DNA from 4 places in the uncultured Planococcus sp. genome. Region 1 is predicted to be linked to each of the others. Evidence: riboswitches for the same ligand, from Rfam matches in the RefSeq annotation. Region 1 holds a riboswitch; each other region holds the start of a gene.
The links. Region 1 has a riboswitch for cobalamin ahead of Q0785_RS14595 (acyl-CoA thioesterase). Riboswitches for the same ligand answer to the same signal wherever they lie in the genome.

Region 1 (7,937 bases):
CTGAACGCATCCGCACGGGCATGGAAGACCGCGCGATCGGAGAATTGATGGAGACCACCGTTAGACGTTTTGATGGGACCCTAGCAGATGTAGAGTTGTATTGTTATCCCGTTCAGTATGGAGAAACGGTTGCCATTCAATCGATCATCCATGACATCAGCGCGCAAAAACAAACGGAGCGGGACTTATTGCAATTGAAAAACGAAATATCGACCCCCATCGTTCCGATCATTGATGGCCTGGCCGTGTTGCCGCTTGTGGGTTCTGTCGATGGTGACCGAAGCAATCGGCTGCTTGATATCATCCCGCAAAAAATTCAAGGGGAGAACCTGCAATGCCTCATCATCGATGTATCCGGCATCTACAATATCGATAATGTCGTAGCGGAGTTTCTCTACAAGGTCGATCACATCATGCGCTTGCTCGGCATTCAACTGATTTTCACCGGAATTCGGCCAGAATTGGCTTTGAAAGCGATTGAAGCACGTGTAGATTTCAGCCAATTGACAACTATGGGTACAGTTAAGCAGGCGTTGAAGCGGCATTTGACGATCAAATAAAACCTTCACCCAACCAGAAGGTTGAAAAATTTCTTGTCAAAGCAATGAAAGTGATTTATAGTTTAGAAATACAATATTTAGTGATTTGATGAAAATAAAAACTATATATAGTAGAACCAATAACGAAGGTGCCTGAAAAGGCTTAATAGGGAAGCCGGTTAAATTCCGGAGCTGTTCCCGCAACTGTAAGTGCTGACGAGCTATCGCAATCCACTGTCCAATGGGCGGGAAGGAGATAGCAGAGGATGACGCACAAGCCAGGAGACCTGCCTTCGTTATCGTTTATGATCTTCTCCGGGAGCTGAGAGGGATAACAAAGGTATTTATGTGTGGAACAGCCCTTTTCTGCTGTTTTCATCTGATATTCTGCGTTTTCAACCCCATCCTCCCTGAGAGGATGGGGTTTTTTCTTTTTACTCAGAGATGGAGGATTGAATGCAGATGACGGAACCGTTAGCAGCAGGCGTAGCAAGAACCATTCAAACAAGGCTGGTGCTGCCCCCGGACACCAACCATATGGGCACCATTTTCGGAGGCACGGTATTGGCTTATATTGATGAGATTGCCGCTATCACAGCGATGAGACACAGTGGCAAAGCAGTTGTGACAGCGTCGATTGACACCGTAAATTTCCTGTCTTCTGCGAAAGTGGGAGATATCCTCATTTTGGAAGGTGTGGTCATTTCAACAGGCAGAACATCGATGGAAGTATACGTCAAAGCCGAATGCCAGCATATTGAAACCAGTGAAAAAAGTTTAACGACTACGGCAATCCTGACGATGGTGGCAGTCGACAGCGAAGGCAAACCGACACCTGTAACTGGTGTGATTCCGGAAACGGCTGCCGAAGAAAAGCTATTCAAAAGCGCCCAGGAACGCAAGCAGCGGCGCATGAAAGTGAACGAATACGCAAAGGAGTTGTGCTGATATGAATACGAAAATCGAAGCAACAGAAATGAATGCAGTGGAAAGAGCCCTTCAACGGGCAACGGATGTATATGGACTGGATACGCGTGAACTGCTGGAACGGGCAGCAAAGTTGGCTGGACAGGCAAAAGGAGAACAGTCGTTGCTTTATGCTTTGAACCGCATCACCATGGATGAACCGGATTGGACATACGTGGCGGCAGAATTGTATGCAGTCGACTTGTACGGAAAAGCTGCAGACAGCCGCAGATTTTCCGCTTCAAAGAAATACGGCGATTTCTATGGGCTGATTGACGAGCTTACACAGATCGGTATTTATTCCGAAGAGCTCCTTGCGGCGTATTCGAAAGAAGAAATCACTGAATTGGGACAGGAAATTGCACCGGAGCGGGATTTGCTGTTCAACTACATCGGCTTGTTTCTGCTGGCTGACCGCTATTTGGCGAAAGATTATGAAGGACGCTTGTTCGAACTTCCACAGGAACGTTTTTTGGTCATTGCGATGACCTTGATGCAAAACGAATCGAAAGACCAACGGTTGGAACTGGTCAAAGAAGCCTACTGGGCAATGAGCCATCTGTATATGACAGTAGCGACCCCGACTTTATCGAATGCCGGAAAGAGCTTCGGCCAATTGTCTTCGTGCTTTATCGATACCGTCGATGATTCATTGGATGGCATCTATTTGAACAACTGGGACATCGCACGCCTCAGCAAAGATGGCGGCGGTATCGGCATCTATTACGGAAAAGTGCGGGCTTTGGGCTCGGACATCAAAAAGTTCAAAGGCAATTCGTCAGGCGTCGTGCCGTGGATCCGACTGGTCAATGATACGGCCGTCAGTGTCGATCAGCTGGGCCAGCGCCAAGGCGCAGTGGCGATTTACTTGGACGTTTTCCACAAGGATATCATGAACGGATTTTTGGATCTGAAGACCAATAACGGTGACGAACGCCGCAAAGCGCACGATATTTTCACCGGTGTGTCGATTCCGGATCTGTTTATGGAACGGCTGCAGGAAAAGGACGAAACGGGCCGCAGCATTGGGGAATGGCATACCTTCTGTCCGCATCAGATCAAGCAAGTGATGGGCTGGAAAGACGAAAACGGCAACGCGTTGGGTCTCGAAGACTTTTACGATGAAACCGATGAAAAATACTTCAGCGAGAAATACCAGGAAGCTGTGGAACATCCGCTATTGCCGCGCAAAACTTACCGCGCGATGGAGATTATGGCGCGCATCATGGTGTCGCAGCTGGAAACCGGCACACCGTATATGTTCTACCGGGACGAAGTGAACCGCCAAAATCCGAACAAGCATACAAGAGGCAGAGGGCTTACATCGATCTACTGCAGTAATTTGTGTACAGAAATAACACAAAATATGTCTGCAACAACCATCATGAAAGAATATACCGATGAAGACGGCAACCTTGTCATGGTTCGCAAGCCGGGGGATTTTGTTGTCTGTAACTTGTCATCCGTCAACTTGCCGAGAGCGGTCAAAGCGGACGTGTTAGAGCGGGTGATACGGGTTCAGGTGCGCATGCTGGATAACGTCATCGACTTGAATACGATTTCTGTCGGGCAGGCTGATGCCACGAATAAAAAATACCGCGCCATTGAGTATCCAGTGGCTTAAAGGGGTAACTCTTTAAGAAAACCCTGTTAAACGGGGAAACTCTCAAACGAGACAATCCCGTGCTAAATTATCTCAATTGAATCTAAAGGAAAGGAGGACAAAGTAATGAAGGGAATTTATTCGATTTTAAATAACGAAACGGGTAAGTATTATATCGGGGAAACTGTAAATTTAAATAGGCGGAAAATTGGTCACTTCTCAGAACTAAGAAAAAATAGACACAAAAACGATCATCTTCAAAAAAGTTTTAATAAGTACGGAGAAGAAGCTTTTGTTTTCACTGTAATAGAAGAAAATGAAAAGTTCACCCAAGAAGAACTTTATGCTCTTGAGGCATATTATGTCGTAAAATATAACAGTTTTGCTCACGGATATAACTTAACTTTAGGTGGTACAGGAACAAAAGGTCGGCTATTTTCTGAAGCAGAGCGAAGACTCAAATCAGAAAAAATGACAGGGAGTGGAAATCATTTTTATGGGAGAAGCCACTCTGAGGAAGTTAAAAAGCTACTCTCAGAAAAAGCTTCTTTGAAAACAGGAGAAAAAAATCCTTTTTTCGGAAGAACTCATATAAGTGACTGGAAAGAAATAAGAAGGCAGCTGTATAAAGAAAAAAGTATGAGCGGATGGGTTTCAAGTAATAAAGGAGTTCCTAAGCCTAAGTTGGCTGTGGAAAGCATGAAAAAAAATATGCCTCATAGAAAAGAAATCTTAGTTGATGGAATTTGTTATCTAAGCATATCTGAGTGTGCAAAATTAACCGAGATTAAGCGTACTACTATCCGAGCTAGACTAAAAAACGATAATTTCCCAAATTATTTATATAAAACAGTTGAGATATAAAAGCCTAACGACTATCGAAACCACTCCTTAGAGGAGACAAGGGAGTAGAGTACACTATAAGTTTATGATAGTGGAAAAGCAGGGGTTCCTTAAAAAAGGAACGTGATATAGTCTAATCTGCATGGTGACATGCAGCAGTTCATAAGAGAACGGATAAAGGCTTACGACCTTTATTGAATAGAAATGAGGATTAGGAACTTTTGGTTGGCACCATCTCCTGGCGCTTGAAGGCATCCATTGGGAAACGGAAAAAGCCGTTGAATTTGCGGATACGCTGTACGAAGAAATCGCTTATCAAACGATCCGCGCTTCAATGAAGCTGGCCGAAGAAAAAGGAGCCTTCAGTAAGTTTTCAGGATCTGAGTGGCAGACAGGCGAGTATTTTGAGCGCCGGAATTACAAAGGTGAACGCTGGAACCAGTTGCAGCAGGAAGTTGCAGCAACCGGTGTCCGCAACGGCTGGATGATGGCCGTGGCACCGAACTCGTCGACTGCAAAAATCGGCGGTTCGACAGATGGCATCGATCCCCTATATGCCGTCGAATACGCGGAAGAGAAAAAGAATTTCAAGTTCAAAGTGACAGCGCCAGATTTGGATCACAACACTTATGATTATTACCGCCGTGCACGCCACATACTGGACCAGAAATGGAGCATCCGCCAGAACGCAGCACGCCAGCGGCATATCGATCAATCCATCAGCTTTAACTTTTACGTGCCGCATACCATTAAAGCGAAGGAATTGCTGGAGCTTCATCTGGAAGCGTGGCAGCAACATCTGAAGACGACCTATTATGTCCGCAGCACATCACAGGCGGAAATCGAAGAATGCGAAGCATGCCAAAGCTAAAGGAGGATCTTCATGACCATACATGAACCGTTGACAAAGATTAAATTACTGAATCCGGAACATCCGAACAAATCGACTGGCGTCTTGAACGGCCAGTCTTCGGGCTTATTGAACTGGAACGATATCGCTTATCCGCAAATGTACGATCTGTACCAGGCGCTTTTAGCTAATTTTTGGAAAGCGCAGGAGATTAATATGCAGGACGACATCAAGCAATGGGACAGCTTGACTGATGTGGAAAAAGACGTCTTTTTGCGCATCAATACGCAGCTGGCTTCACTCGACAGTTTGCAGACGCCGACAATGAGCCAGGCGATGGATTATGTCACGGACTCCAGCTTCAAGGCCATTTTCGCGGTCATTTCCCAACAGGAAGCGGTCCATACCGAGTCGTATTCCTATATCTTAAGTTCGCTGGTCTCGGTCAGTGAGCAGAATGCGCGCTTCGACCAGGCGAAAAGCGATCCGGTTGTCCAAAAGCGCAACGAGTTGATTTTGGATGCCTACGAGGAATTCCGGCAAAATCCGACGCCGCAAAGCCTGTTCAAGCTGAGCGTCAATTCCATCAACCTGGAAGGCATCTATTTTTATGCCGGCTTTGCCTTTTTCTATCATCTGGCGCGCCAGCAGAAGATGCTGAAGACCAGCACGATGATCAGTTATATTCAGCGTGACGAGATGCAGCATGCTTATTTTATTGCCCAGTTTATCCGGATTATGCTGACGGAAAACCCAGAACTGAATTCAGACGAAAATATCCAGTACATCTACACGACCATCGACCGGGCCGTAGCACTTGAGAAGGAATGGGCACATTACATTCTGGAGGATATCGAGGGACTGGATCTAGTGGAGTTTGATGGTTATGTGGAGTATTTGGCCAACAAACGGCTGCGCCAGCTGGGATTGGACAATCTTTACGAAGAGCGCAGCAATCCGATGCCATGGATTCAAGTTTTTGGAGACGATATGATGAACGATACCAAATCCGACTTTTTCGAACAGAAATCACGGACCTATACCAAAGTGTCGCAGTCGAATGGCTTTGACGAACTATAGCCCGAAGCTTGCGATTGTCTATGCCTCTGTTACCGGAAATACGGAGCAATTGGCAGAGATGCTGCAGGAGACTGCACAGAACCAAAGCCTTGATGCAAAGCTGTACCGGGTAGAGGAGTTTCCTTTGTTCGAACTGCCCAGTTATGATGGAGTATTGATCGGCACTTATACATGGGGAAGCGGCGAAATTCCGGAAGAAATGCATGCTTTGTACCAGGCGATCGAGTGCTTGGACAAAAAAGAGCTGCAAACAGCGGTTTTCGGAACCGGCGACAGTTTTTTCGCGGAGTTCTGCGGCGCGGTCGACCGCTTCCGCGACATGCTTTTCGTAAAGACCCAGCTGGTGGCGACCTTGAAAGTGGAATTGATGCCGCAGCCAAGTGATGCTTCCCGCTGTAAGAAATTGATGGAGCTTTTCAAAGGAACGTACCATACAGATTTTTAAAGAGAAGCCCATCTATGTGGAAAAAAGGCTGACTTCAGTGAAATGATTCCATTTGTCGGAAAAGTGTTTTATTTCAGAAAAAGGGTATATATAAATTAAAAGAATTTAAACCATCAAAAGCAGTAGTGAACGGGATCAAATGGTAGAAACTCCTGACTCTTATTCGGCGTAATTTCCGGTTTTATTAATATAAAAATAGCATAGAGAACAAATTTAATGGTTTTTTGTAGAAGAATTTGGGTCAAAGGTTTTACTTTTGTTTCAAGTGATGATAAGTTAGGGAAGAGCGGAAAACACTTGGATTTCCGTTAAATCCAATCCACTTTAAGCTGCAAGCTTACGGAATATAAATAGCCGGAATAAGTTGGCTGGGTGTAACAGACGATAGTGCTGTAGACAACGCCGAAAAGAGTCTTTCGATTCTTTTCGGCGTTTTCGTATAGAATTTTACTGTTTTTTACAATTATTAATATCATCTGGAAAAAAAGAAAGGATGAGAGGGATGGAACAACTAGAGCAATTGGCCGAACAGGTTGGCCTGCTGATGAATTCCGAAGTAGAACTGCAGGGCAAAGAATGCTTGATCAAAAGAAAAAGAACCATCAATATTTCTTCACACAGTAAAAACTTCACCTGTACATTGGATCATGATATTTCTTTCAAGAATCTAAAAGACAACGGAAAAGCTTTCAACCAAGCAGAAATATTTTTATTGCCAGGGGAGTTAGCGTCCTTTATCAATGCGCTCCACAGGCATCCGATTCCATTGCCGACAACTTACCAGCATCGAATGGATAGCAATCCGGATATCATCTGCGTCTATTTGTCTTCAGAAGAAGCTCCTGAGGATTTCGCTGCCAGGCTGTCTGCCGCTTTCGATGCCATCGAACAAAATACGCTTGTTTGAGCAACTGCTTAAGGAAGGAGATTCCAATGCTTAGCAGATATAAACGACCGCACGAAAAAATCGCTATGGGTCTGTTGTCATTCATGCCCAAGGAACGGAATGTAAAACAACTGAAAAAAACCATGGAATTGTATAACGAACGCCCCGACTGGCAGCTTTTCCTTTGGAAAGCAGACGATGATTATGTGGGCGCCATCGGTATTCATATAGAAGACGACGACAGCTTCACCGTTCAGCACATATCCGTGATCCCTTCGTTTCGGGGGGAAGGAATCGGTCATCGGATGGTGGAACGTGTCGAAAGGCAAATGGCAGGCAGAAAAGCGAAGGCGGCTGAGGAAACCAAGCCGTTTGTGATGAGATGCAGGGTTTGAAGGGCAGATTAGGTGAAAAATGAATGGATGCAAAGCATAAGTAAAGGCAGGAGCCCGATTTTTTCCGGTGCTCCTGCCTTTTTCTGTTATGCGTTCAGGTTTTCAATAATCGTTGCAATTCCCATGCCGCCAGCGATACAGAGTGTCACCAATCCGTATTTTTTGCCGGTGCGTTCAAGTTCATGCGTTAATTTCGTCAAAAGGATGGCGCCTGTTGCACCGATGGGATGGCCCATCGCAATCGCGCCGCCGTTTGGATTGACCTTGCTGCGGTCCAGTCCCAACTCATTGATGCAGGCGACGGATTGGGAAGCGAAGGCTTCGTTCAAT
Region 2 (7,937 bases), on a different contig from region 1:
TTGCTTGAGCTTCAACATCTCTAATGCTTCCATTTCCTGACCTTCATGATAACCGGTCTGATAAAGGACCAGTTTATAGTGATGACTTGCAGCCGCCAGTGAGATGCCTTGGATCAATTGCGAAAAATACGGATGATCCACTATCGGCAAAACGATGCCCACCAGGTTGGTTTTGCCTTTTTTCAAATTGATGGCATTGATATTTTGGATATATCCAGTTTCTTCGATGGCTCTTTTGACAGCCTCCACTTTTTCCTTCTTCACATATGGATGGTTATTCAACACACGTGAAACAGTGGCGACAGATACGCCCGCTATTCTGGCAACGTCTCGGATACTTGCCACTCCATCGCCTCCTTATTTCCGGTTCCCTTATATATTAAAATGAATGCCATGCTCGATATAAGGGACAGCTGCTTTAATGTATTCCTCCGGAGAGACTTGGCTATTTCTAGTCCATTCCACTGACGCTCCGTAGATTCCCCAGCTCAGCATAACTGCCACTGTTTTAAGGGCTCTCTCTTCCTTATCCTCATTTTTTCGCACCAACATTTTATAGAACAGGACTTCAAGCTGTTCCCGTATGATCCGCGCGATGGTATCTTCGTATCCTCTGTGGCACCGGTTGGACAGGGACTTCTGGAAATTGGTGACCGCTTCGAAGATTTTGGCGAATGTTTCTTCCGTGAGTTCGTCGTTCCGGTAATTTTCCACATCCAAATTAATCAATAAAACTTCCGATAAGGCCTTCTCCAACAGATCGTAGATATCTTCGAAATGATAATAGAACGTCGCCCGATTAATCATGGCTTCAGCCGTTATGTCTTTTACCGTAATGTCCTTGAATTCTTTTCCTTCCGAAAGTGCGATGAAGGAATCCATGATCAATTTGCGGGTCCGGATCACACGGGGATCCGTCTTGATTTCTGCCATTTCGCTGCCACTCCTTTTCCGACAATTTCCTGAATGTGTTGCATAAGCGACACATCCCCGGAACTATTGGTGTTGATTGTTTTCATTATGGCTTAAGATCGAATTGTAAAGCAAATAAGCTACCCAAAAACGCTCAGTTAGAGCCAGTTTAACAAGAGGAGGAACTAGAATGAAAAACAATATGATGTGTGATATCGAAACAGGCATCTGCGGAGTTGCGGAAGAAGAGGAAACAGGGCTGATCGATTTCAATAAACCTAAGAAATCGGTTACGCTTTACTACGTAACAGACCCGATCTGCTCCCATTGCTGGGCTATTGAACCAGTGCTTCGCCGTTTCACAGAGCAATATGGTGAGCATTTCAACTTCCAGACCGTAATGGGCGGGTTGCTGGAAAAATGGCATGATGGACCGATCGATCCGGCAAACGGCATCTACAAGCCAGCCGATGTCGCAGGCCATTGGAGAGAAGTCGGTGATCATTCAAGGATGCCGATCGACGGCACATTGATGATCGACAATCCCGTACAGTCGTCTTATCCCCCTTCACGAGTCTTTAAAGTGATTCAGGAAAACCACAACGACACCAGAGCCAATGAATACCTGCGCCGTGCAAGAGAAGCGCTCTTCGCATTCAACCAAAACATTTCAGAACCGTCTGTTATGATCGAGATCGTCAACAACATGGGACTCGACGGTGAAGCCATCGTCAAACAAGCCGAACTGCCAGCCGGACAACAAGCGTTAAACGAGGACTTCGCTCTCGCCAGAAGTCTGGGTGCCAGAGGCTTTCCATCCATCATTATGGTCAATGAAGAAAACAAAGGCATAAAACTTGTCGGCGGCCGCCCATTCGAATCCTATGTGGATGGCTTGAAGCAAGTGCTGAATCAGGACGAACTGCAAGCAAAGCCTCAACCCGCGCTTTCGCAGTTGTTGGAAAAAGAACAATTGCTTTTTTCCAAGGAAATCGAAGTCATGTACGATGTGGAGCTGACAGAAGTGAACTCGTTTATTGAAAAGGAACTTTCACCAGGTTATTATCAAGCAAATGAAATTTTAGGCGAAGCCTATTTCACATTGATTAAAAAATGAGGAGGAAACAAGATGGCGTATATCCTACAAGTGGATTTTGAGATGAATGGCCCTTTCGGAGACGAGATGGCTAAGGCATTTTCCGAACTGGCAACAAGCATCAACAATGAAAAGGGCTTTATCTGGAAAATCTGGACCGAAAGCCCGGAAACCAAAGAAGCCGGCGGAATTTACCTTTTCGAGACAAAAGGCGCGGCGGAAAAATATGTGAAGATGCACACTGAACGGTTAGCGGGCTTTGGCATATCACCGGTACATGCAAAGATTTTCGAAGTCAATTCTGCATTGACGGAAATCAATAAAGGTCCGGTCAAGCAGTAAAAGAACCACACCAAATGAAAAAGGGCAGGAGACGCTGATGAACCCATCGCGTCTCCTGCCCTTTTCATTTAGAAACTCTATTTTCCATTCCATTTATCTTCGAAAACCAGGTTTTCCAACGAACGCCTTTTTTCCCATCCCGCTGTTTCCAGAATTGGCTCGTCGGGATAATCTTCGGTATAGCCAAGCGAAAGTAAGGCGATCGGGTCGATATGCGGCGGGATGTCCAGAATATCCCGGACATCATTTTTCTTGTAGAAGCTTACCCATCCCATCGCCAATCCTTCTGCACAGGCAACCAACCACATATTTTGAATGGCGCAGGCAGTTGATAACGCATCTGTTTCGGGGATGGAATTGCGTCCCAGGACATGTGAGCCGCCGCGTGTAGGATCACATGTCACACAAATCGTCACCGGCGCTTGTTTCAACCCTTCAACTTTCAGATCAAGGAATTTGTTTTCCTTCTCCCCTTCATAATGGATGGCCAGTGCCCGCCGCTCCTTGTCTGCGGCCCAAGCCAATTTTTCTTTTGTTTCGGGCGAAGACACTAAGATGAAGTTCCATGGCTGCATAAACCCTACAGACGGCGCATGGTGAGCCGCATCCAGGATATTGGCGATCAGCTCCTCCGGAATGGCTGTCGGCAAAAAGGTTCGAATATCTCTTCTATTGTAAATCGCTTTATATACGCCTTCTTTTTCTTCTCTCGTAAACATCGATTCATCCTTTCAGCATCTCGTCATCACTTGTTGTCACTGGAATGAATATCCTATGGTTCCGTTACATCAAATTTCAAGGCCCACTTCAGAAAAGGTGGCCATCTCTCTCATCATGTTACAGGCTGCTTCTACGAGCGGGAATGCTAAAGCGGCGCCCGATCCTTCACCCAAACACATATCCATGTGCAGCAGCGGTCTGATGCCCAGCAGTTCACTGGCTCTTTTGCCGCCCGGTTCGGCACTTGCATGTGAAGGGATCAAGTAATCTTTCACTTTCGGCTCAATCGCAACAGCGAGCAGCGCCGCAATCGTGGAAATATAGCCGTCCAGCACAACCGGCACACGGTTGGCTGCCGCACCGATCATGACACCTGCCATTCCTCCGATTTCCAGGCCGCCGACTTTAGCAAGGACATCAATCGCATCGCGCTTATCCGGATTGTTGACCTCAATCGCCGTCTTGATGACCCTCACTTTATGTGAAATTCCGCCATTGCCGACCCCTGCCCCGTTGCCGGTAATCTCCTCAGGTGGAATGTCCCCCAGAACAGACAGAATCGCCGTGCTCGGTGTCGTATTGCCGATGCCCATTTCGCCGGTTCCCAGGATGCGGGCGCCGTTTCTAATTTCGGCTTCAGCAATTTCTATTCCCACTTCGAGCGACCCGATTGCTTCTTCTATGGTCATTGCAGGCCCTGTCGCGATATTGCCTGCGCCTTGCTTAATCTTCCGGTCAATCACTCCGGCATCACTTGGAAAGTCCCCTTTTACCCCGATATCCACGGTGACGATTTTCGCACCGGCCGGCTTCGCTAATACACCGACTCCGGTTATGCCTTTTGCGATGAACATCGTCTGTGCAAACGTCACCTCTTGTGGATTGGAAGAAACCCCTTCCTCATACACGCCATGATCAGCAGCCATCACCACAATCGCCTTTTGATCCACCACAGGATACAGTTCTCCATATATTCCCGCCAGCTGTACAGCCAGGTCTTCCAGTCTTCCCAGACTATGCGGCGGCTTGATGAGACTGTCCACCCGACTCTGTGCCATGTCCATCATTTCCAGATCCAAGCCCTCAATACGTCCAATCGTTTGCTTCAATAAATCCATCTTTTTCTTCTCCCTTCTATACTAAAAAGAAAAAGCCTTCAGTTTATTTGCGCGAACAAATAAACTAAAGACTTTTCCATGGTCTATAAGCAGAAAGTAAGCAGGCAGGTCTCCTGGCTCCGGATCGTCATTTCACAGGCCTTCCCAGACAAAAGTCCAGTGGCTATTTCCATAAAACTCCCCGTTACAGTGGCGGGACCGCTGAAGATTTCCACTTCATTCCCTATTCTCCCCGAAGGGCACCTCTTACTGATATTATATTTATGTTTCATCAAGCTTACACTGGATAATCTTGGGCAGTCAAGCTCGATTTGAGAGTTGATCAACTGCGCTAAACTATTCACGCCTGCACTTCAATTCCCACGCCATGATCACGTACTTCCTTCTCTACAGAACGCTTGCATTCCCTCTGAGCGCCAGCCTTCTCAACTAGTAGACAAGGAAAATCCCCTTTTATATATATCCGAAATTTTCTGCTGTCGTTATACCGGAAGACATGAAACCAATTCTCCATATACGGTGTCCTTTTATACATAAGGCTGCCCTCCACAGATATAGTCATAGGGGTTGTATTATATAAAAAGAATGTTGCGGAAGAGGTGAAAAAAATTGAAAAGAAAGATGAGTTTGTTTCTAATTGCCTTACTGCTCTTTGCAGGGGGAACCTTCTATTACAACACGTTTTTTTCTTATGAGACCTCTGAAGATTATGCTGATTTTCCAATCCCTAAAAAAGCAGCATTAATTGAAAAAAATCAGGATTCCAGGAGTTATACTTGGAAAAAAGCCTCTGAAGAAAATGGCATTCCACTTAGTTATGAAATCGTTTTGAAACTGAGTGGTTGGGAAAAGCAAGAACGGGAAGGTGCATCAGTCTCCTATAGGAAAGGAGACAAACACATCGACGTGATTTCTCAAGCACAGCTGTTGACCCTCCGTAATATGGAATGATTTTAACCACTAGATAACAGCGAAAGACAGCCTGAAATAAATGAAACCCCGAATGGCGACACTTATTAAGTGCCTGCCATTCGGGGTTCAGTCTCTGCTATAAGAATTACTTATTCAGCTGGTGTTAAATCTTCGATTGAATCGATGTCCATATAAGCTGGAACGACAAATCCGATTTTAGCGCCTTCAAGGTTAACTCCAAGATCGACTACACTGTCGCCATAAGTTTCAAGCTGAGTGGCGTGGGTTCCCGGCAACCATGCCGCTACCATTCCGTCTGCTTGTCCTTCAGAAACAGCCTGCCACATAACTGCATTGTCAAGCGGCGTCAATGTTACTTCAAAGCCTTGGTCTTCCAAAACTTTTCCGACAACATTCGTTGAAACGACTTCTGTATCCCATTCCACGTAAGCCAACTCAATTTCTGTGCCGTCTACTGCTTCTGTACCGGCTGTCCATTCAGCAACTTTATCACTGTTTTCTTCTACCCATGCAGTTGTAACTTCTTTAACATCTGCGCCATTTGAAACTTCCAGCATGATGCTTTCGATATCAGCAGACTCCCATTGGAATTGATCAAGAATTGTGTAGGCTTCAGGTTTTTCTTCTTCTAAACCTTCACGTACCATTGTGTTGATCGTTTCAGCATCGCCGAATACGCCATTAGGATCTTCAAGGTATTTCAAATCATACTTCTGGAACTTCCAGTGCGGGCTCCAGCCCGTGACGATGATCGGTTCTTCGTTGTCGATCGCTTCGCCTAAAGCTGTAGCCATCGCGCCGCTTGAAGAAGTGACAACTTCCCAGCCTTCAAGACTTTCATACTCTTCTGTTGCTGCTTCAGATGCAGCAACTACGCCTGCGCCTGCTTCAATGCCTGTGATTTTATAACCTAACTCTTCACCGTAGTTCACGCCTTCAGAATCGGAACCTTCAGCAGTTCCTGTGTCTGAACTTTCTTCGTCATTTCCGCACGCTGCTACAACAAGTGTCAGCATAAGTACGAACATAAGCCCTAAATGTTTCCATTGTAATTTGAACATAAAATAATCATTCTCCTTTTTCTTTAGAGTTTATTGGTACTTTTCTTTCAGGAATCCCAAACTTAGGTTTTCACTCTTTTTTGTCCGGTGAAACTTTGCGTAAACCGGTCGATGATGATTGCCAAAATAACAATCCCCAAACCGGCTACAAATCCGGTTCCTACATCAGCACGCTGCAAGGAAGAAAGGACTTCCCTGCCGAGACCCGGTGCACCGATCATCGATGCGATAACGACCATCGACAGCGACAGCATAACCGTTTGGTTGATGCCGGCCATGATCGTTGGTTTAGCCATCGGCAATTCCACTTTAAAGAGCTTTTGTGAACCGGTGCTGCCGAAAGCTTCAGAAGCTTCCACCAATTCTTTTGAGACTTGCCGTATTCCGAGGTTCGTAAAACGAACAGTCGGAGGAGTGGCGAAAATCAGTGAGGCGAAAATGCCGGGAACCATTCCGATGCTGAAAAATGCCACAGCCGGTATTAAGTAAACGAACGCCGGCATGGTCTGCATAAAGTCCAGAACAGGGGTAATGATGTTTTCTGCTGTTTTGCTTTTCGACATCAGGATGCCGATCGGAACTCCCAGAATGATCGACAAGAGACTTGCGACAAGAACCAATGTAAACGACAGCATCAATTCTTCCCACAGCCCTTGATTCCAGACCAGCAATAATCCGACTAGAGAAAATGCAGCCAATCCAAATCGTTTTCCACTGATGAAGAATGCCAGTATCGCGACGATCAGAATCACAATCGGCGGCGGAACTGCAGCAAGTACATCTGCAAAGTTTTCCAAGCCGTCCGCGAATTCATTTTTAAGAGGATCGAACAGGAAAACGAACGTATCTGATATCCAATCCGTGAAATCCGAGACTAGCGAAGCCAACGGAAGTTCCGGGATGTTGTCCATAAAATTAAGCATGGTCGCGATTCACCTCGCTTTGTCCAGCAAGCGCGGAAATGACGGCGCCGCGTACGATGATGCCGAGCAGTTTGCCGTCTTCCACAACCGGAATCGGAACAGGGGAATTATGGCTGATTTCAAAAATCGCATTCATCAAAGTGTCTTTTGTGACAGTCGGTGCATCCGTCTTCAGGATATCCAGAAGACTTTTCACTTCAGCTTTGAATGCAACGGAAGCGTCATCGGCTGTTACATAACCTTTCAGGTTCCGCTTGCTATCTGTTACATAAATGCTCGAGATGCCTTCTTCTTTCATTCTTTCCAAAGCGACACGCGGGCCGTGCTTGTCGATGTTGATCGTTTCAGGACGTTTCATGATATTGAACGCAGTCAATACTTTCGAGCGGTCGACATCCTGAACGAACTTTTTAACATAATCATTTGCCGGGTTCACCAAGATTTCTTCCGGTGTACCGACCTGTACGATAGAGCCGTCTTTCATCAACGCAATCTTATCGCCGATGCGCAAGGCCTCGTCCAAATCATGCGTGATGAAAATGATGGTCTTCCGCATAGTTTCCTGCAGATCCAATAATTCATCCTGCATTTCTTTTCGGATCAATGGATCCAGTGCGGAGAATGCTTCGTCCATCAGCATGACTTCCGGGTCGTTCGCCAGCGCTCTGGCTAATCCGACACGCTGCTGCATGCCCCCTGAAAGCTGGGATGGCACTTGGTTTATGTATCCGCCCAAACCGACCATTTCCAAAGATTCTTTTGCTTTTTTATGTCTTTCCGCTTTATCGACCCCTTGGATTTCCAAGCCGTATGCGGCGTTATCCAAAACTGT
Region 3 (7,937 bases), on a different contig from region 1:
CGCATCCTGTTCACCGTACTCGGTATGTCCGCGGCCATGACCTTGATCGGCGATGTCGTCGGCAACGGTCTCCACTCCGAACTGTTCAGCAATTGGATCGCGAATTGGCCACGCAACTTCGTCATTGTCTTGATCGCTGAAAGCCTGGTCATCCAGCCGATCGCCCGTTTTGTTATGGTCAAGCTTCATGAAGCACAAGACCGAAAAGCAGGAATTGTTCCTGAAACCGAACCTTCATTAAAAGCTGAAGTTCTTTAAAAGTCGAAAAAGCTCACAGACAAACATGTCTGTGAGCTTCTTTATATCAGGAAGTTTATTAATTGAACTCCACAGTATCGTTTATTTCTTTTTTATCTTTTTCCGTTTCGTTGTTCGTCAGCTTTTTGACGAAGGTCTTGACTGATTTCAAGGTATCCCCTGAATCCCAGTATTCTGCTGAATCCACATCGACTTTAATCAGCACCACATTCGGGTCATCATAGCTGGTATCCAGCATTTTATCGAAAACCGGATTCCAGTATTCCTTTTTCTTCGCTGTATCTTCAATGAATTCAGCCTTTCCGCTGATTGATACGTAGGATTTCCCTGCATATGCCAGATTGACGTTCGGGTTGCTGGCGATTTCCTGGTACTTTTCCGTATCTTTCATCGTCAGGAACCATAGCTCTCCATCAAATTCCACTTCCTGTGTCTGCATTGGACGTGAAATGATTTTATTGTCTGTGGAGATGGTTGTGAACATCGCTACTTTGATGTCCTTGATCAGGTCATTGACCGTTTTGATTGCTTCCTGGTTATTTGTTGTATTGTTTACCATAATATTTTTTCCTCCTATATAAGTTGGTTTAAGTAAGACGCCTATGGTTTTTAGAATTCCCTGATCCCATCTCTTTAAACGTCCTTTTCATCTTACAATCTGATTACCTTCCTTTCTCCTTCCCCCTCTTCAACCGCCATCCAAAAATTCATAAAAATACCCAATACCTTATAAGAATTACACAATCAGTTTTACCATATTATAAATTCCGGTCTATTTAATCCTAATAAAATCAGTATTTCATTAATGTTATTTGAAAATAATTTAAATTTACCTTGTAAAGTAATTATTCAATCATGTATAGTCTATACAAGAATGAATAACGGAGGCCATAAATGAATACTTTATTTCTGCTTCCCAATACTGATGAAGAAATTATCGATACATATGATGAAGATATTATTGTCACCACTAAAGAAGGACGCATCATCAAAGCCTCCACGCTAAGCGGCGAAACCTATGGCGTAGCGCCCGAAGAACTGCTTGGAAAATCTGTCTATGATTTGGAAGCAGCAGGAATCTTCTCTCCCGCCATCACCCCGCTGGTGCTGCGGAAAAAGAAGAAAGTGGTGCTGCGGCAGGATACACCTTCCGGAAGAAAAGTTCTGATCACCGGTATTCCTTTATTCAACGATCGTGGTGACGTTGAGTTTGTGGTCAGCTATTCCTATGACATGTCACAGCTGATGGTCATGAAGGAGTACTTGGAGAACCTGGAATCAGAGATGTCCAAGGTAAAGGGCGAGCTTGCCCATCTGCGCAGCCAGCAGCTTCATATCGAAGGCTGCGTTATGGAAAGTCCTACTTCCAGCCGGGCACTCCAGACAGCCATCAAAATTGCGCAACTGGAAGTTCCGGTCGTTATCCATGGTGAGCCGGGCACCGGGAAAACCGCTCTCGCGAAGTTCATTCATTCACAAAGTAGCCGGCGTAATGCTGCATTTATCGAAGTCAATTGCAGCGCAATCCCGGAATCGGTGTTTGATATCAGTTTTACAGGGTTGGATCGAGAAGGCTATATCGGACTGGCAGCCGGAGGCACCTTGGTGCTCAATGAAATTGATCAGCTTTCCCTTTCTTCTCAGGCAGCGCTGTTCAAACTCTTGCAGCAGCCCCACACTGCCCGTATCATCGCCATCAGTCACACTTCCATCGAGGAAGCTGTCACTGGCGGGCATTTCCGTGAAGACCTGTTCTATTCACTGCACCTGGCTTCAATTGAACTGAAACCGCTGAGAGAGCGGCCGGATGACCTGGACCAGGGCATCAGCCGTTTTCTGGAGGAACTGAATCATACGTACAACCAGCAAAAAGCAATTTCAGATGACCTGTACTTCCATCTGCTGCAGCTGTCCTGGAAAGGCAATTTCCGTGAGTTGCGCAATGTCTTAGAACGCAGTTTTATCGAAAGTGAGTCGCCTCTGATCAGACTCGATGATTTGCCCATCACTTATCAGCCAGACTCGGATGAACGCATCGGACTTGAGCTCGATGGCAAAACGCTTCCGCACATTCTGGAATCCGTCGAAAAGAAAGTCCTGCTGAACGCACAGAAGCGCTATCGGACAACTACCGAGATGGCCAATATCCTGGGCATCAGCCAACCATCCGTTGTCCGCAAACTAAAAAAATACACAAGTACACCACCTGGGGGGAAAATGACATGACCATGCTTCAAAGCGAAAAAAAGACGATCGAACCGGCTGATACCTGGAAATTCCTGATTCCTTCCATCATCGGCGCACTCTTATTCCTATGTCCGATATCTTATAACGGCGAAGTGACCATCGGTGTCGGCATTCTGGCCTCTTTCCTGCTGACGACATTCGGTGAAGTGATTCCGCCATTCATCGTCATCCTGCTCGGCTTCTCAGCAATCGCCAGTTTAGCGGCGACTGCGCTAAAACCCGCATTCGTCCAAAACTCACCTTTTTTACGCGCCACCTTCATAAACGGACCATTCGGCCTCATCGTCCGTGTGCTGGCTTTTGCATTCGGCATCATGGCCTATTATGAAATCGGGCCTGAAGCGATCGCTTCACGGAATACGGGCGGCGTTGTTCTCTACGACCTGGCGCCGGTCCTGTTGACCTGGTTCCTGTTCGCCGGAATCCTGCTGCCGTTATTGGTGGAATTCGGCTTGATGGAATTTGTCGGTACTTTACTCAATAAATTCATGCGACCTGTCTTTACCTTGCCTGGCCGTTCATCGATTGATGCAATGGCATCTTGGATGGGCGCCGCGCCGGTTGGTGTCCTGGTGACCATGAAGCAATACGATGAAGGCAATTACACGGAGCGTGAAGCTTCCGTCATTGCGACGACCTTTTCCATCGCTTCCGTCGCTTTCAGTTTGGTTGTCGCGAATGTCGTTGGCATCGGCCACTTGTTCTTACCGTTCTACCTGGCTGTATCGGTTGCCTGTCTGGTAGCCGCTGTCATCATGCCGCGCATTCCGCCACTGTCCCGTAAAAAGGATGACTATTACGCGCCGGTCGGCAAGCAGATCGATGACGCCATTCCCGAAGGCACCTCATTGGTCAAATGGGGATATGATGAAGCCCGCCGCAAAGCAGGCGGTGCCGCAAGCCCGAAAAAACTGGCACAAATCGGCATCGAGACCGTGCTTGATATCTGGCTGGCGTTGATCCCATTGGTTATGGCTCTTGGAACAGTCGCTCTGATCGTAGCGGAATACACACCGCTCTTCAGAATCATTTCCTACCCGCTTATTCCTGTACTGACCTTGATGGGATTACCGGAAGCGGCTGAAGCAGCCCCTACTTTCCTTGTCGGATTCGCGGATATGTTCCTGCCGGCTGTACTTGGAAGCGGCATCGAAAGCGAATTGACCCGTTTTGTTCTTGCTGGTGTATCGTTGACGCAAATCATATATATGTCTGAAATCGGCATCCTGATCCTGCGCTCGAATATCCCGGTGAAATTCTGGGAACTGGCTGTAATCTTTGTATTGCGTACCATCATCACTTTGCCGATTCTTGTGTTGTTCGGCCATCTATTCGTATAGAAGCGTAAAATCCACTTCCGATGAGGAAGTGGATTTTTTTCATTTAATGTCCTTGAGATACGCTCCTATTAAACAAAATTGGTGTCCCAATAGAAAATGCACGTCCAGGAGAAGTGAATTCCTGGATGTGCATAAAACTGTGTTAACTAGGCTGGTGCTGGAGCTTCCGTAATTTTTGTGCCGCTGTCACCATGTTTTTCAGCGAAGCGACGGTTTCTGCTTCCTGCCTGGTTTTCAAGCCGCAATCCGGATTGATCCAAAATTGCTCTTTGGAAATCACCGCTAAACTGTCTGTTAAAATCGCCTCCATTTCCTCTACGCTTGGGACACGCGGGCTATGAATGTCATAGACGCCCAGTCCAACACCCAGTTCATATGGATTCTTTTTAAGTGACTCAATCAGTTCTCCATGGCTTCTTGACGTCTCAATTGAAATGACGTCTGCATCAAGGGCGCGTATTGGCTCAATGAAATCATTGAATTCGCAATAGCACATATGGGTATGGATCTGCGTTTCATTCGCCACACCCGATGTCGCCAGTTTAAAGGCATTCACCGCCCAATCCAAATATTCATGCCAATTTTCTTTGCGAAGCGGCAAACCTTCACGCAATGCCGGCTCATCAACTTGAATAATTTGGATGCCGGCTTTTTCAAGGGCGTCTATCTCTTTCCTCAATGCCAGTGCAAGCTGGTTGGCTGTTTGTTCATGCGAAATGTCGTCCCGGACAAATGACCAGTTCAAGATCGTCACCGGCCCTGTCAGCATTCCTTTCACGTATTTCGAAGTCAATTGCTGCGCCTCCACGACTTCCTTGACTGTCATCGGTGCAGTCCATTCAACGTCCCCATAAATGATCGGTGGTTTCACACAGCGGGAACCGTAAGATACCACCCAAGCTTTTTGGGTAAAGGCAAAGCCCGTCAATTTCTCGCCGAAATACTCCACCATGTCTGTCCGCTCAAATTCCCCATGGACCAACACATCCAATCCAATTTCATCTTGAAGCTCAATCCAGCGTGCGGTTTCATTCTTCACAAATTCCGCATACGCCGAATCCGTGATCTCCTTTTTGCGCCAAGCACTCCGTGTACGCTTTACTTCACCGGATTGTGGAAAACTGCCAATGGTCGTAGTCGGAAAAATCGGCAGCCCGAGAGCTTGCTGCTGCTGTTTCTGGCGTTCTTTGAAAACCAGCGGACGCGTAAAATGTTCCGGCTTCACTTGCGAGACAAGCTCTTTCACCTGAATGTTTTCTCTAACTTCATGCTGTGTCAACGCTTCAATCGCGCGAATGCTTTCGGATACGTTTCGATTGCCGGACCATGACCCTTCCCGCACATAGGCAGTCAGCTGTGTCAGTTCTCCAATTTTTTCATCCGCAAACGATAGGACATCCAACAGGACATGCGGCAGGGCTTTCTCTTTTTTTGTGGTCACCGGCACATGCTGCAGGCTGCAGGAAGATTGAATCCATGCTTCTGCCACATCACATACAGCTAAGACGGCTTGAAGATTCACTGCTTTTTCCGCTAGGTTAGCACGCCAAATATCCCGTCCGTTCACAGTCCCGATTCCCAATACCCGGTCTTTTGGAAAACCGCATTTGCGGATTGCAGCCATATTTTCTTCTGCTCCCTGAACAAAATCAAGGCCGATTCCCGAGACGGGCAATTGCGACAGTTCTTCATATGCCGAAAGGGCTTCAAAATAAGTTTGCAGCATAATTTTCGCAGCCGGTACATCGTCTGCTAATTGCGTGTAGATTTCCTTGACCAGTTTGACGTCTTCTTCGTCCAAGGACAGCGTTAATGCAGGCTCTTCCACTTGAATCCATTCCGCTCCCGCATCGACGAGCTGCTGAAGCACTTTCGCATAAAGCGGCAAAAGCTGCAGCAAGAACATAGCTTTCGACTTAGCATCATACCCTTTCACCAGCTGGAGAAATGTAAAGGGTCCAATCAGCGTAGGTTTTGTTATGATTCCTAACTCTTCTTTCGCCTCATTGAAATAGGAAACCAGATGATTATACGTCAACTGCAAAAGCTGTCCTTCGTATTCAGGAACAATGTAATGGTAATTTGTATTGAACCATTTAGTCATTTCACAAGCCACTACTTCATCCGCTCCACGGGCCATCGCAAAATAAGTGCCCAGATCGACCTTGTCCTCTGACCATTTGTAGCGGGCCGGCACTAAGCCGAACATGACCGCGTGATCAAGCATACGGTCATAAAGAGTGAAATCCCCGACAGTCAACAACTCCAATCCAAGCGATTGCTGCCGTTTCAGATTGTTCAGGCGAATCTCTTTCATTTCTGCGAGGAACTGCTCCTGTGATAATCCACCTTTCCAAAACGATTCCAAACTGCGCTTCCATTCCCGATTTTCTCCGATATACGGGTAGCCTACGACTGTACTCACTGTTTTCATCCGCTATTCCTCCTTTAGGATTTACAAGATGCCAAATACAAAAAAGCCATCTCCGCTTATGGGAAATGGCTTAACATTCAAGTTCAATAGACGCTTAAAAAGCATGCAAAAACTTGTTGTCGCAAAATGAATGTCACCACCTATTTCCACGTAGGTATTTGGCGCGCACTAGAAATTGGCAGGTCTCCTGGCTCATCTTCAACGCTCATCACACCTTCCCGTCTGAGACAGTGGTTTTTGTGAATCGCTCCGATTTACAGTTGCGGGACAGCGACGGATTTTCACCGTTCTTCCCTTTTAAGCCAAGCCGCAGCTTGGCACCAACTCTTACACGTTATGTAATTCTGACAACTATAGCATATCAACCACAGAAAATATAGAGTTTTCCGATAAAAGAGATTGGTTTGGTTTTCAAGAGACTTCACAAAAGCGATAACCAAAGACAATTACACAGGAAGCCGCATATCAGTATGCGGCTTCCTGTGGTGCGCTCATTTTGCCCAGTGATGGAAGAAGAAATAGAACGCGATGAGCACGATGACAATGACCGAAAGGATGAGCATGGGCACAAGACCAAAAGTAGGTTCCATTTAAACTCCTCCTCCTTTTACCCTTATCATACTCCGCTTCATCAAAAATTTAAAATAAAAAGATTGATTATTCAGTTATTTAAAACCTGCAGAGTTTGCATTCCAGTAAAATCGCTGATTCTAAAATTCATTTGAGGAGAATAAGTAATTTTAGTCTTCCGCCAGTGGCAATTATTCTCACTGACTTTCATTCCAACTAATAACTTACAATATTTTTGTAGGATTTAAAGTATGCCCTAGCCCCTTGTATGAAAAGCTTGCAAGGTTTCGTATTCTGGTTGTTTTCTTTATATCAGCTATCGATAAACTAATGATATATGTTCTTATGAAACTGCTTTACTTTGTTTTCTATTTTCTTTTATCAAGTTTAAAATCTGTAATCCATCACTTGGACCACCGCCTAAAAATGGTGGATAGGTGAAGGGAATCAATGAAGTTGCACATATAAAAAAGTTTGCGCCTGCAAGATTGATGATGATAGTACCAGTTGCTCCGGAAAGAAAATGGGAAGCAAAGTATAGTGCCGCAAACCCAAACAATGAAGCAATCGGTCCGCCAACAAGGAAAATTAGTCTTTGTTTAAATGTATTCGGCGGCAATTCTTCCCGATTCGAAGGCTGGCAGAAGCCTGAAAGCGCTATGGTTAGATAACAGGTAATTCTACCAAGATTCAACTTCAGTTTTTTCTCTTTACTTGATGAACCCAAAAAGATCTCTGCCTTGGCTTTTTTGTTCTGTGAAATTGTTGCAATTGCATGGCCCATTTCATGTATGAAAAGAGCCGTTGTGATCATAAGTAAAACTGTAAGCACTTCAAAGAGCATCAACAAAACGCTACCTCCGTTTCTGTAAATGTAACCTACATTAATTTTATGTATGCTATCATATTACCAATAATTAGAAAACTTGAAAATGTTTTTCGGAAAATCTATAAGCACTTTAATCTCCTTCATAAAAGTACATTTTTACAGAAAAAAAGAGAGAAGATATGCTGTAAACAGCTTCTTCTCTCTCTTCAATTTTATCGGTCACTCGATCAATCCAGCTTGCTGTAAAAATTCTTCAGCT
Region 4 (7,937 bases), on a different contig from region 1:
AATGAACCCGTATCTCGGACTTTGCCGTGGGTTTTTACTCACTGAAAAAAGCTGTACCGGCATCTTTGCCAGTACAGCTTTTTAATTATGGGTTAATCTCCGTTCCTTTCAGGGTAAGACTATAATGGATGCAGAAAATGAATCCTGCATTCCGTACAGTTTCATCACCTATCCGTGAACAGTAGTCTTGCGCTCATAAAGAAGAACTTCCCGGTTTACATGAAAGGCTTCATCTTGATCGAGCGTCAAGATATCAAAAAGTCTTTTCACGGCTTCCTGACCGAGATTAGCCAGGCTATCGGCTGAACCGACAGAAGTCAGTCCGAATGCTGAATGCTGACCGATTTCTGAATTTCCGATACCGATGATGCTGATGTCTTCCGGAATCCGATATCCGTCTTCCTGATAGAAATCCAACAGCTGGATGGCAATTTCATCGGTAGCCGCCACAATAGCCGTCGGTTTTTTCTTCAAACTCTGCAGATCCTGATAAACTGCATAGAGAGAAGATTTATCGGTATCGGTAATCACCAATCGTTTTTTGCGTATTTTGCTTTTCGCTTCCTGAAGCGCATGAATGAAGCCTAAAAACCGGTCTTTATAGGTGGAGCTATTTAAAGGTCCCCCCACCCAAGCCACTTCCTGATGATCAGCGGTAAGCAGGTGGCTGGCCGCAAGATATCCGGCTTCGATATTGTCCAGGCCAATTGAGTGTTGGCTACCAGGATGGTTCGAATTCAACAGGATGAATGGGATATTTGATTCAACCAGTCTCTTATGGCTTACATCATCAAGGAGTACGGAAGCCAAAATAATGCCACCGGTTTTGCTGGACAAAACGGCGTCATAAGTCTCCAACTCATTCTCTTTTGTAACAAAATGAACGTTTACTTGATAGCCCCGTTCTTTTGCATAGTTGATAATAGCTGGAGCAGCACCGATGAAAATCGGGTCATCCAATGGTCCGGCAATCAGGCTGATTGATTTGGTTTTTTCGATGATTGGAACTGCCTCTTCATTCCCATCCAGCGAATAATTCAAGTCAGTTACAGCAGCCATCACTTTATCATAAGTTTCCTTTTTCACTTGATCGGGTTTATTCAACACACGTGAAACCGTGGTCTGCGAAACACCTGCATGCTTAGCAACATCCGTAGTGGATACCAAATCCATCACCCTGCTTCCTATTTTTTTGAACAGCATTCATACAGTCATTCAGTTTGTGATATTCATTTTAAATTCACATACTTATTCACTATACCACGCAGGAGCAAACTCTACACTCTTTTATTATAATGAATGAATGTTTATTTCACAGAATAAAATATATACCCATTCGACTAGCCGAAAGGAATGAATAATAAATATGAATACCACCGACTACCTTAAGCGATTCAAAGCTTCACCCGTACAGGAGCATTACCTGCAGAACTTGGCTGAGCTGCAGTCTTTGCATATGCAGAATATCCCTTTTGAAAATTTGGATGTTATCCGCCGGACGCCGATCTATTTAAATATCAATAGCATTTACGACAAAATCGTCAATCAACACCGCGGCGGCTATTGCTACGAAATAAATGGTTTGTTCCATTGGCTGCTGAATGAATTGGGATTTGATGCAAAACTGATTTCCGCTACTGTACAAAAACCCGACGGTACATGGTCGAAAGCCGATACCCATGCAGCGATTCTCGTTGAGCTCGATACCCTCTATCTGGTCGATGCTGGATTCGGGGATTCCACCATCAGCCCAATTCCGCTCGGCGGTGAACGGCATACAGACCATAGCGGCACTTACCGTGTTGAACACGTTGATGAAGTCTACTACGACTTGATTCGTGAAACCGAAGATACGGAGAAAACACTATACCGATTTTCCATAGAAGCAAAACAGCTGGCTGATTTTCACGAAGGCTGTGTCTTCAACCAGGTTTCACAGGAGTCTCCTTTTACCCATGATGACCTAGTTACACGGGCTACTGAAAATGGCCGGGTGACGTTATCAGGCAGTCAGCTGACGCGTTCTGAAAATGGGAAAAAGGAAAAGACAGAATTGTCGGCTGCAGAAAAACAAAGTGTATTGAAGGAAGAATTCGGCATTGATTTGGATGTGCTTGAAAAACAGCACCAATAACAGCCTCTACTATGAATGGATCAGAAAACCCCGCTCATATTTGAGCGGGGTTTTCACTATTATTCGAAAGCTTCGGGATATACTGTTTTCGCTACCAGCTCGACAGCATCTCCGATTCTTGGTCCCGGACGGGAAGTGATATCGGAGTCCAGGAAAAACACCTGATCGTTTTGGATTGCTTCGATATCTTTCCAACCTTCGCGGCTTTTAATTTCGCCGATTGGGTCATCAATATAAGAGACTGTGGTCGCAATGATTTTCGGATTTCGTTTGATGACTTCTTCTTCAGAAATCTGCGGCCATCCTTCCAAATCGCCAAACAGGTTGTCGACATTGGCGTGATTCAATATTTCCTGCTGAAAAGTCTTCTGGCCTGTTGTATAGATTTCCGGTGAAGGGCTGATTTCGAAATACAGCTGTTTTTTCTCTTCCACGCTTGCTACTTTTCCCTGTACGCCTTCAATTTGCTGCTGAATGGCCCCGATCACTTCTTCGCCTTTGTCTTCCAAGCCCATTACAGTTGAAATTTGCTCGATGTCTCCGTAAACGTCGTCGAAGGATTCCGCTGATTCGATGACAAATACCTGTATGCCGGCTGCTTCCAATTCGTCGTAGCCGGTCGGTCCACCTGTCGAATAACCGATGACCACATCCGGTTCCAGTTCAATGATGCGTTCGGCATTGAAAGCCACCGAATCGGAAACACGCTCCACTTCGGCTGCCTCAGCCGGGTAGTTGTCGTAATCTGTCGCACCGACCACTTTGTCTCCAGCTCCGATTTCATAGAGGATTTCAGTATTGCTGGGAATCAATGACACGACAGTAGCAGGAACTTCTTCAAAAGTCAGCTCCTTGTCCAGGTCATCCGTCACGGTATAACTTGCCTGTTCTTCAACTTCAGCTGCTGCATCCGAATCAGCTGTTTGGGATGTGTCTGACTGGCAGGCGCCGAGCGTTAATGCCACTGCTCCGATGGATAGGTACTTGAATAGGGAAATTTTCATTGTTAGTTGGCCACTTCTTTCTTTTTGGTTTTTTTGGTTGGATAGGACTTGCTGACAAACGGAATTTCTTCCACGCCGTGGTGTTGATTGACATAAACAGCCATGGTAAAGAATACATTCGCCAAAAGATTGGCGTAATTGAAAAGGATTTCCGGAACTTCACGTTCCAAGCTTACTTTATGCAAGGCGCGGACAGATTTTTTCGCCTCACTACGGCATCCATGCAGGACACAAGCACCTATAGTCCCTTGAGGCAAAACGAAGTGGTCGATTTTGTCCCTTGTACAGTTGACATAATAATCATACATGTTACTTAACTCGATCAAATCTTCATCCCGGATAGCCAGTTTCCCTCGGACTGAGCCATTCAAATGATAGGCCATCGGCTGGAGAATCTGCAGGTCGCGCTGAACTGCAGCTACATCTTCTGTCAGCGCCAGGGCTTCCCCGATGTGTGTGGTCAATGAATCTGTTCTGATTTCAAAGTCCACTGTAGAGGCGGATTCCCGCATGAATGGATAACATAGGTAACGCATGTCTTTCTTCATCATTTCACCTCACTTTTGTCTGGTGAAAATCACTGCATTGAACGCTCTCATTAAACACCAAAAAGCCGCCCTCAAAAAAAGGGCGGCGCCATAGCTATTCAGAGACATACTCCAGCAGTCAAAAATAGAAACGTTGCCGTATGATTCCCTTATCTTCCGAAGAGTAAAAATACGTTCAAAAAAAGGTAGGTCTCCTGGCTTGTGCATCGATTTACTCTAAGAACCTTCCCGTCCCGATGACTAGTCATCGGAACAGTGGCATTTTCTTATTTCATACGCACTTACAGTTGCGGAAACAGCCCCGGAATCTAACCGGGTTCCCTGTTATGCTGACGAATCAGCACCTTTTTTCTGCATGATTATTCACTTGTTTTCAGTGTAGCATATTCCATTCGCCTATAGACAGCTAAAAAAATCTATTGTTCCTGGTTTGTCAGCAATTTCACTTTTCTCGGTTCTGCAAAAACAATCCGTTTATGCCACCTTAAATAAGGCGCATGCTCCGGGGAGACCGGAACTTTCATGCTCTTACGCAATCTATATACCGGATAGTCTTCTTCGGGAATCCGGCTCGAAATATGGAGCCTTCCCCCACCGGTGAAGGCAATATAACCTGCTGAGTACAAGGCGGCGTGATTAGCGCAAAGCAGAATGCCATTGAACGGATCCAATCGCTCTGAATCCGAACTGTCCTTCCACGGCTTCGCATGGGTCGCTTTTAAAACCTCTTCGACCCCGATGCCGCAAAGCGGACATTCGCCGTTCCATTGCGGCAGCAAACTTTCCCGAAATTGTTCTTTGCCTCTGCGCATTTTAGTTTTGATTTCAAGTTCCGCTTCGGCAATCAGCCCCAGCAATGGATTGTGCTCCGTTTTTTTGATCACTTCCATCGATAATTCCAACTGTTCCACTTCAATTGTAAAAATGTTCAACGAGCTGATCAGCTCCAGAAACTTCATCGCCAGTTCTTCATTGCAGGGATACAGATAGCCTGAATTGCCGCTGGCATCTTCCTGGAACGCGGAATACTTCACCGGCAATAAAGGCTCGATTTCCGCAAAGAATTCCTTCACTGACAAGGGCTTATCCAGTTCGCGATAGACAGTGTGTGCCACGAACGCGTCTTCATGTCCATTCTGCTGCTCATCCGGATTTTTCGGCTTCGTGCCTTTATGGCAATCTTCCCGTACTCGGCTGATGGCCATAAAGGAGCCTTTTACATAATGAAACACAATATCGCCTTTCTTCAATTCCTGCATCCGGTTCCACGAATGCGGCACCATGCCGGATTTGTCGATCTGCGGCGTCCAAAGAACCCCCGCATTGCGTTCTGCCTGATAAGTCTCTCCTTGCATAACAATAAAACTATTCATGAATTGCCTCCTAATGATGGTGATGCTTAAATTCATTCGTTCTTATGTAGTAGAGCAGATTATTCGAATCCAAACGCTTATCTCTAGTTTAACCCAAAACAAGAGACTTTGCCTGAGAAAAAGAAAAGCGGAAACGGCCGTTCAGCTCCGAAAGGCATAAGACGCGCTGACGAAGCGGCGTTTTTTGCCGCATAGTCAGTGTGGCTTATGACCCGAGGAGTTGGCCGTTGGAGCTGGACAAAAAGAAAAGCGGAAACGGCCGTTCAGCCCCGAAAGACATAAGACGCACCGACGAAACAGCTTCCCCGTACGCTTCATATCTTCTCAGCCATTTCACTTTTCCTTGGAGCAGTGGCTTTATACCACTGCCAGCAAAAGATGACGATGATGACCAAATCGATGAAGTCCCCACCATAATACATGATCATTCCTCCTGCTTCGGCTTGCTCTCTTGGCACACCGTCAGGCGGATAGGCGTAGATGAGTTTTGAAAGGATTTTATGAGCCGCCAACGACACGATCAAAACAATGGAACGGAACAAATAACCCAGGCGATGGCTTGTGACATCGATATAGAGGATAGAAGCAGTGAACAGGTAGCCTGCTAGAAATACATGCAGATGGATAAGGGCGTAAGCAATCAGCGACCGGTGCATAAGCTCATATAAATCCGTCATGTACAGCATATACAACCCGCCGGTATTGAGGATCCATGCGGTAATCGGGTTGCTCAACAAATGAAACAGCTGGCTCTTTAAAATTGAAGTAACCTTTCTTGCTGCAGAAATCGGCAGGGACCGCAACAGCAGAGTCATAGGCATGGCCAGCAATAATAGTAGAGGTGCCAGCATGCCAAGCAGCAGATGTGTCCACATATGTCCAGTGAAATCATCATGCGCTATATCCGCCAATGGCCCTGTAAAGACGGCTGCGATGCAAAAAACACCGAGGCTCCATAAAAAATAGCGATGGAGCGGCCACGCTTTTAAGCGCAAGCTCGTCAAAGCTGCTGCAAGTGGGTACAGCAAAAATGCCAAGAACAGCAAGATGACGACTAGTGTCTCCATAGACGCTAATCCCGTCTGCAGATTGTGCTCCATCTGGATTCCTCCCGTCTTTTATGTTAATTGGAAAGCCCATTGTCCATTGAGCCAGCTTTCCTCTTTATCCCCTCTACCCAATTTTCCATGCTTCTATGTTTAAGGTCTCGCTTTCACTAAAAAAAGACAGCCGCTTTTGAGAAAAGACGGCTGTCCGGTTCGATAAGTTTTTCACTCTACACATTCACGGATTCCTTTTCCTCGGTTTCTGAAAAAGCGGTAACCTGATTTCTTCCATGGTGCTTGGATTGGTAAAGTGCCTGGTCGGCTTCGCCAATCAGCTGATCCAGCGTTTTGTGGTAGGAATTCAAGGATATTCCCATAGATACAGTCAGCTTGCCTTCAGGTTGCAGCTCTTCACCCTCAAAATGATACTGTTCGATCCGTTCCCGAACCCTTTCAGCGATTTCCAGTGCTTCCGCATCATCTAGAGGATCGGTGATACAAAAGATGAATTCTTCACCGCCATAACGGGCGATATAATCTTTTTTTCGTGTATTGTCCCGCAGCAGCTGGCCAATCGACCGGAGCACAGCATCCCCTTTTTGGTGGCCATGCGTGTCGTTATAGGTTTTGAAGTAATCGACATCGATCATTACAATAGCCACTGGGACATATTGCGCCACCAGCATTTGAACTTTATTTCGGAAATAGCGGATATTGGGCAATTGTGTCATCGGATCCTGATTCGAATAAAATTCAAGTTCCTTGCGGACGAGGATGTGATGATTTTCCCCATTTGCGATCAATCCCATGGCCAATACAGCAACCATCGAAAAGAACATCATCGATAGTGTTATAAAAATCGTTGCCGGTGTAGTTACCAGCATCGTTATCGATTTAAGGACTTCGAATACAAGCAATCCCAGAACCATTCTCTTGATATCCAGCAAGGCAAAAAACTTATTGACGGTCTTCTTATCGCGGAACAAGCTGCCGATGATGACCGGCAACACCACTGTCTGCAATACACCTTCTATTGCGGTTGGACCACCTAGCGAATAGCGGTAGAACGACGGGAACACAGCAGACAGAATCCCAACTTTCCACCCTCCCACATAGGAGATGAAATAAAGCGGCACTTCCCGCAGGTCAAGCCTCATCCCTTCGTGGATATAAGGGTTGTACATGACTGAAAACGTTAAAAATCCGATGAACACTACACTCAACACCAATAAAAATGTTGATTCGGTTAAATCGGGGAATAATAATTCCTTAGCTTTTAAAGCCAGGTATAGCAGCGCGATGATCAACGCCATATTTTCAAGAAAGAAAAAAAGCAACGAATCCATTTATCCAACTCCCCGTAAAAACATTCTTTATTAGTTTACAATCATTGCGTCTAAAAATACAGATAAACTACAATATTTTACATACCTCTAGTATATAAACATAAGATATCGTCTTATTTCCACATTTCTCGCTTCATTTCCTAAAAAGCGGCAAAGGGTTCTATAGCCACCGACGTTACTGGTGGTAATAGAACCCTTTGCCGCTCTATGACCTAAAGCAGTTTCGACATATACAATTCGTTGGCATAGCTGTCGTTAATCCATATAGAATCCCGCTTGATTCCTTCTACTTGAAACCCCATTTTTTCATATAGTGCAATGGCAGCTTTATTATGCTCGAGAACGGTAAGTTCAATGCGGTGAAGCGCCTTTTCTTTGGCCCATTGCTCCAACGCCAGAAACAGCTCGGTGCCTCTGCCTTTTCCCCGCTCGTTTTGCCTAATGCCCAGCGCCACATAAACGGAATGCCGTTTCCGTTTGACTCCT

Region 2: linked by a shared signal. The riboswitch ahead of cobT (nicotinate-nucleotide--dimethylbenzimidazole phosphoribosyltransferase) and the one ahead of Q0785_RS14595 (acyl-CoA thioesterase) in region 1 are both predicted to bind cobalamin.
Region 3: linked by a shared signal. The riboswitch ahead of metE (5-methyltetrahydropteroyltriglutamate--homocysteine S-methyltransferase) and the one ahead of Q0785_RS14595 (acyl-CoA thioesterase) in region 1 are both predicted to bind cobalamin.
Region 4: linked by a shared signal. The riboswitch ahead of Q0785_RS08795 (hypothetical protein) and the one ahead of Q0785_RS14595 (acyl-CoA thioesterase) in region 1 are both predicted to bind cobalamin.

What each region holds. Positions count from the first base shown of each region.
Region 1 covers NZ_CANMXD010000010.1:17,674-25,610, reverse strand. The annotation lists gene Q0785_RS14600 (PAS domain S-box protein) at 1-560, shown strand, start outside; cobalamin riboswitch at 670-849, shown strand; gene Q0785_RS14595 (acyl-CoA thioesterase) at 1,002-1,487, shown strand; partial or broken gene Q0785_RS14590 (ribonucleotide reductase N-terminal alpha domain-containing protein) at 1,489-3,111, shown strand; gene Q0785_RS14585 (NUMOD3 domain-containing DNA-binding protein) at 3,235-3,972, shown strand; partial or broken gene Q0785_RS14580 (ribonucleoside-diphosphate reductase subunit alpha) at 4,160-4,822, shown strand; gene Q0785_RS14575 (ribonucleotide-diphosphate reductase subunit beta) at 4,835-5,881, shown strand; gene Q0785_RS14570 (flavodoxin domain-containing protein) at 5,862-6,326, shown strand; gene Q0785_RS14565 (DUF1259 domain-containing protein) at 6,829-7,233, shown strand; gene Q0785_RS14560 (GNAT family N-acetyltransferase) at 7,260-7,607, shown strand; gene Q0785_RS14555 (thiolase family protein) at 7,694-7,937, opposite strand, start outside.
Region 2 covers NZ_CANMXD010000009.1:164,163-172,099, forward strand. The annotation lists gene Q0785_RS14235 (LacI family DNA-binding transcriptional regulator) at 1-345, opposite strand, end outside; gene Q0785_RS14240 (TetR/AcrR family transcriptional regulator) at 373-933, opposite strand; gene Q0785_RS14245 (DsbA family protein) at 1,103-2,029, shown strand; gene Q0785_RS14250 (monooxygenase) at 2,042-2,350, shown strand; gene bluB (5,6-dimethylbenzimidazole synthase) at 2,428-3,069, opposite strand; gene cobT (nicotinate-nucleotide--dimethylbenzimidazole phosphoribosyltransferase) at 3,139-4,188, opposite strand; cobalamin riboswitch at 4,274-4,450, opposite strand; gene Q0785_RS14265 (hypothetical protein) at 4,798-5,139, shown strand; gene Q0785_RS14270 (glycine betaine ABC transporter substrate-binding protein) at 5,250-6,182, opposite strand; gene Q0785_RS14275 (proline/glycine betaine ABC transporter permease) at 6,245-7,105, opposite strand; gene Q0785_RS14280 (glycine betaine/L-proline ABC transporter ATP-binding protein) at 7,098-7,937, opposite strand, start outside.
Region 3 covers NZ_CANMXD010000002.1:306,829-314,765, reverse strand. The annotation lists gene Q0785_RS03800 (DUF2798 domain-containing protein) at 1-258, shown strand, start outside; gene Q0785_RS03795 (pyridoxamine 5'-phosphate oxidase family protein) at 317-817, opposite strand; gene Q0785_RS03790 (sigma 54-interacting transcriptional regulator) at 1,153-2,484, shown strand; gene Q0785_RS03785 (YjiH family protein) at 2,481-3,845, shown strand; gene metE (5-methyltetrahydropteroyltriglutamate--homocysteine S-methyltransferase) at 3,988-6,279, opposite strand; cobalamin riboswitch at 6,439-6,619, opposite strand; gene Q0785_RS03775 (site-2 protease family protein) at 7,193-7,693, opposite strand; gene Q0785_RS03770 (glycine betaine ABC transporter substrate-binding protein) at 7,898-7,937, opposite strand, start outside.
Region 4 covers NZ_CANMXD010000005.1:43,757-51,693, reverse strand. The annotation lists gene Q0785_RS08810 (LacI family DNA-binding transcriptional regulator) at 169-1,173, opposite strand; gene Q0785_RS08805 (arylamine N-acetyltransferase) at 1,367-2,134, shown strand; gene Q0785_RS08800 (ABC transporter substrate-binding protein) at 2,194-3,138, opposite strand; gene Q0785_RS08795 (hypothetical protein) at 3,141-3,686, opposite strand; cobalamin riboswitch at 3,853-4,049, opposite strand; gene Q0785_RS08790 (HNH endonuclease signature motif containing protein) at 4,103-5,059, opposite strand; gene Q0785_RS08785 (cytochrome c oxidase assembly protein) at 5,374-6,159, opposite strand; gene Q0785_RS08780 (diguanylate cyclase) at 6,336-7,451, opposite strand; gene Q0785_RS08775 (GNAT family N-acetyltransferase) at 7,664-7,937, opposite strand, start outside.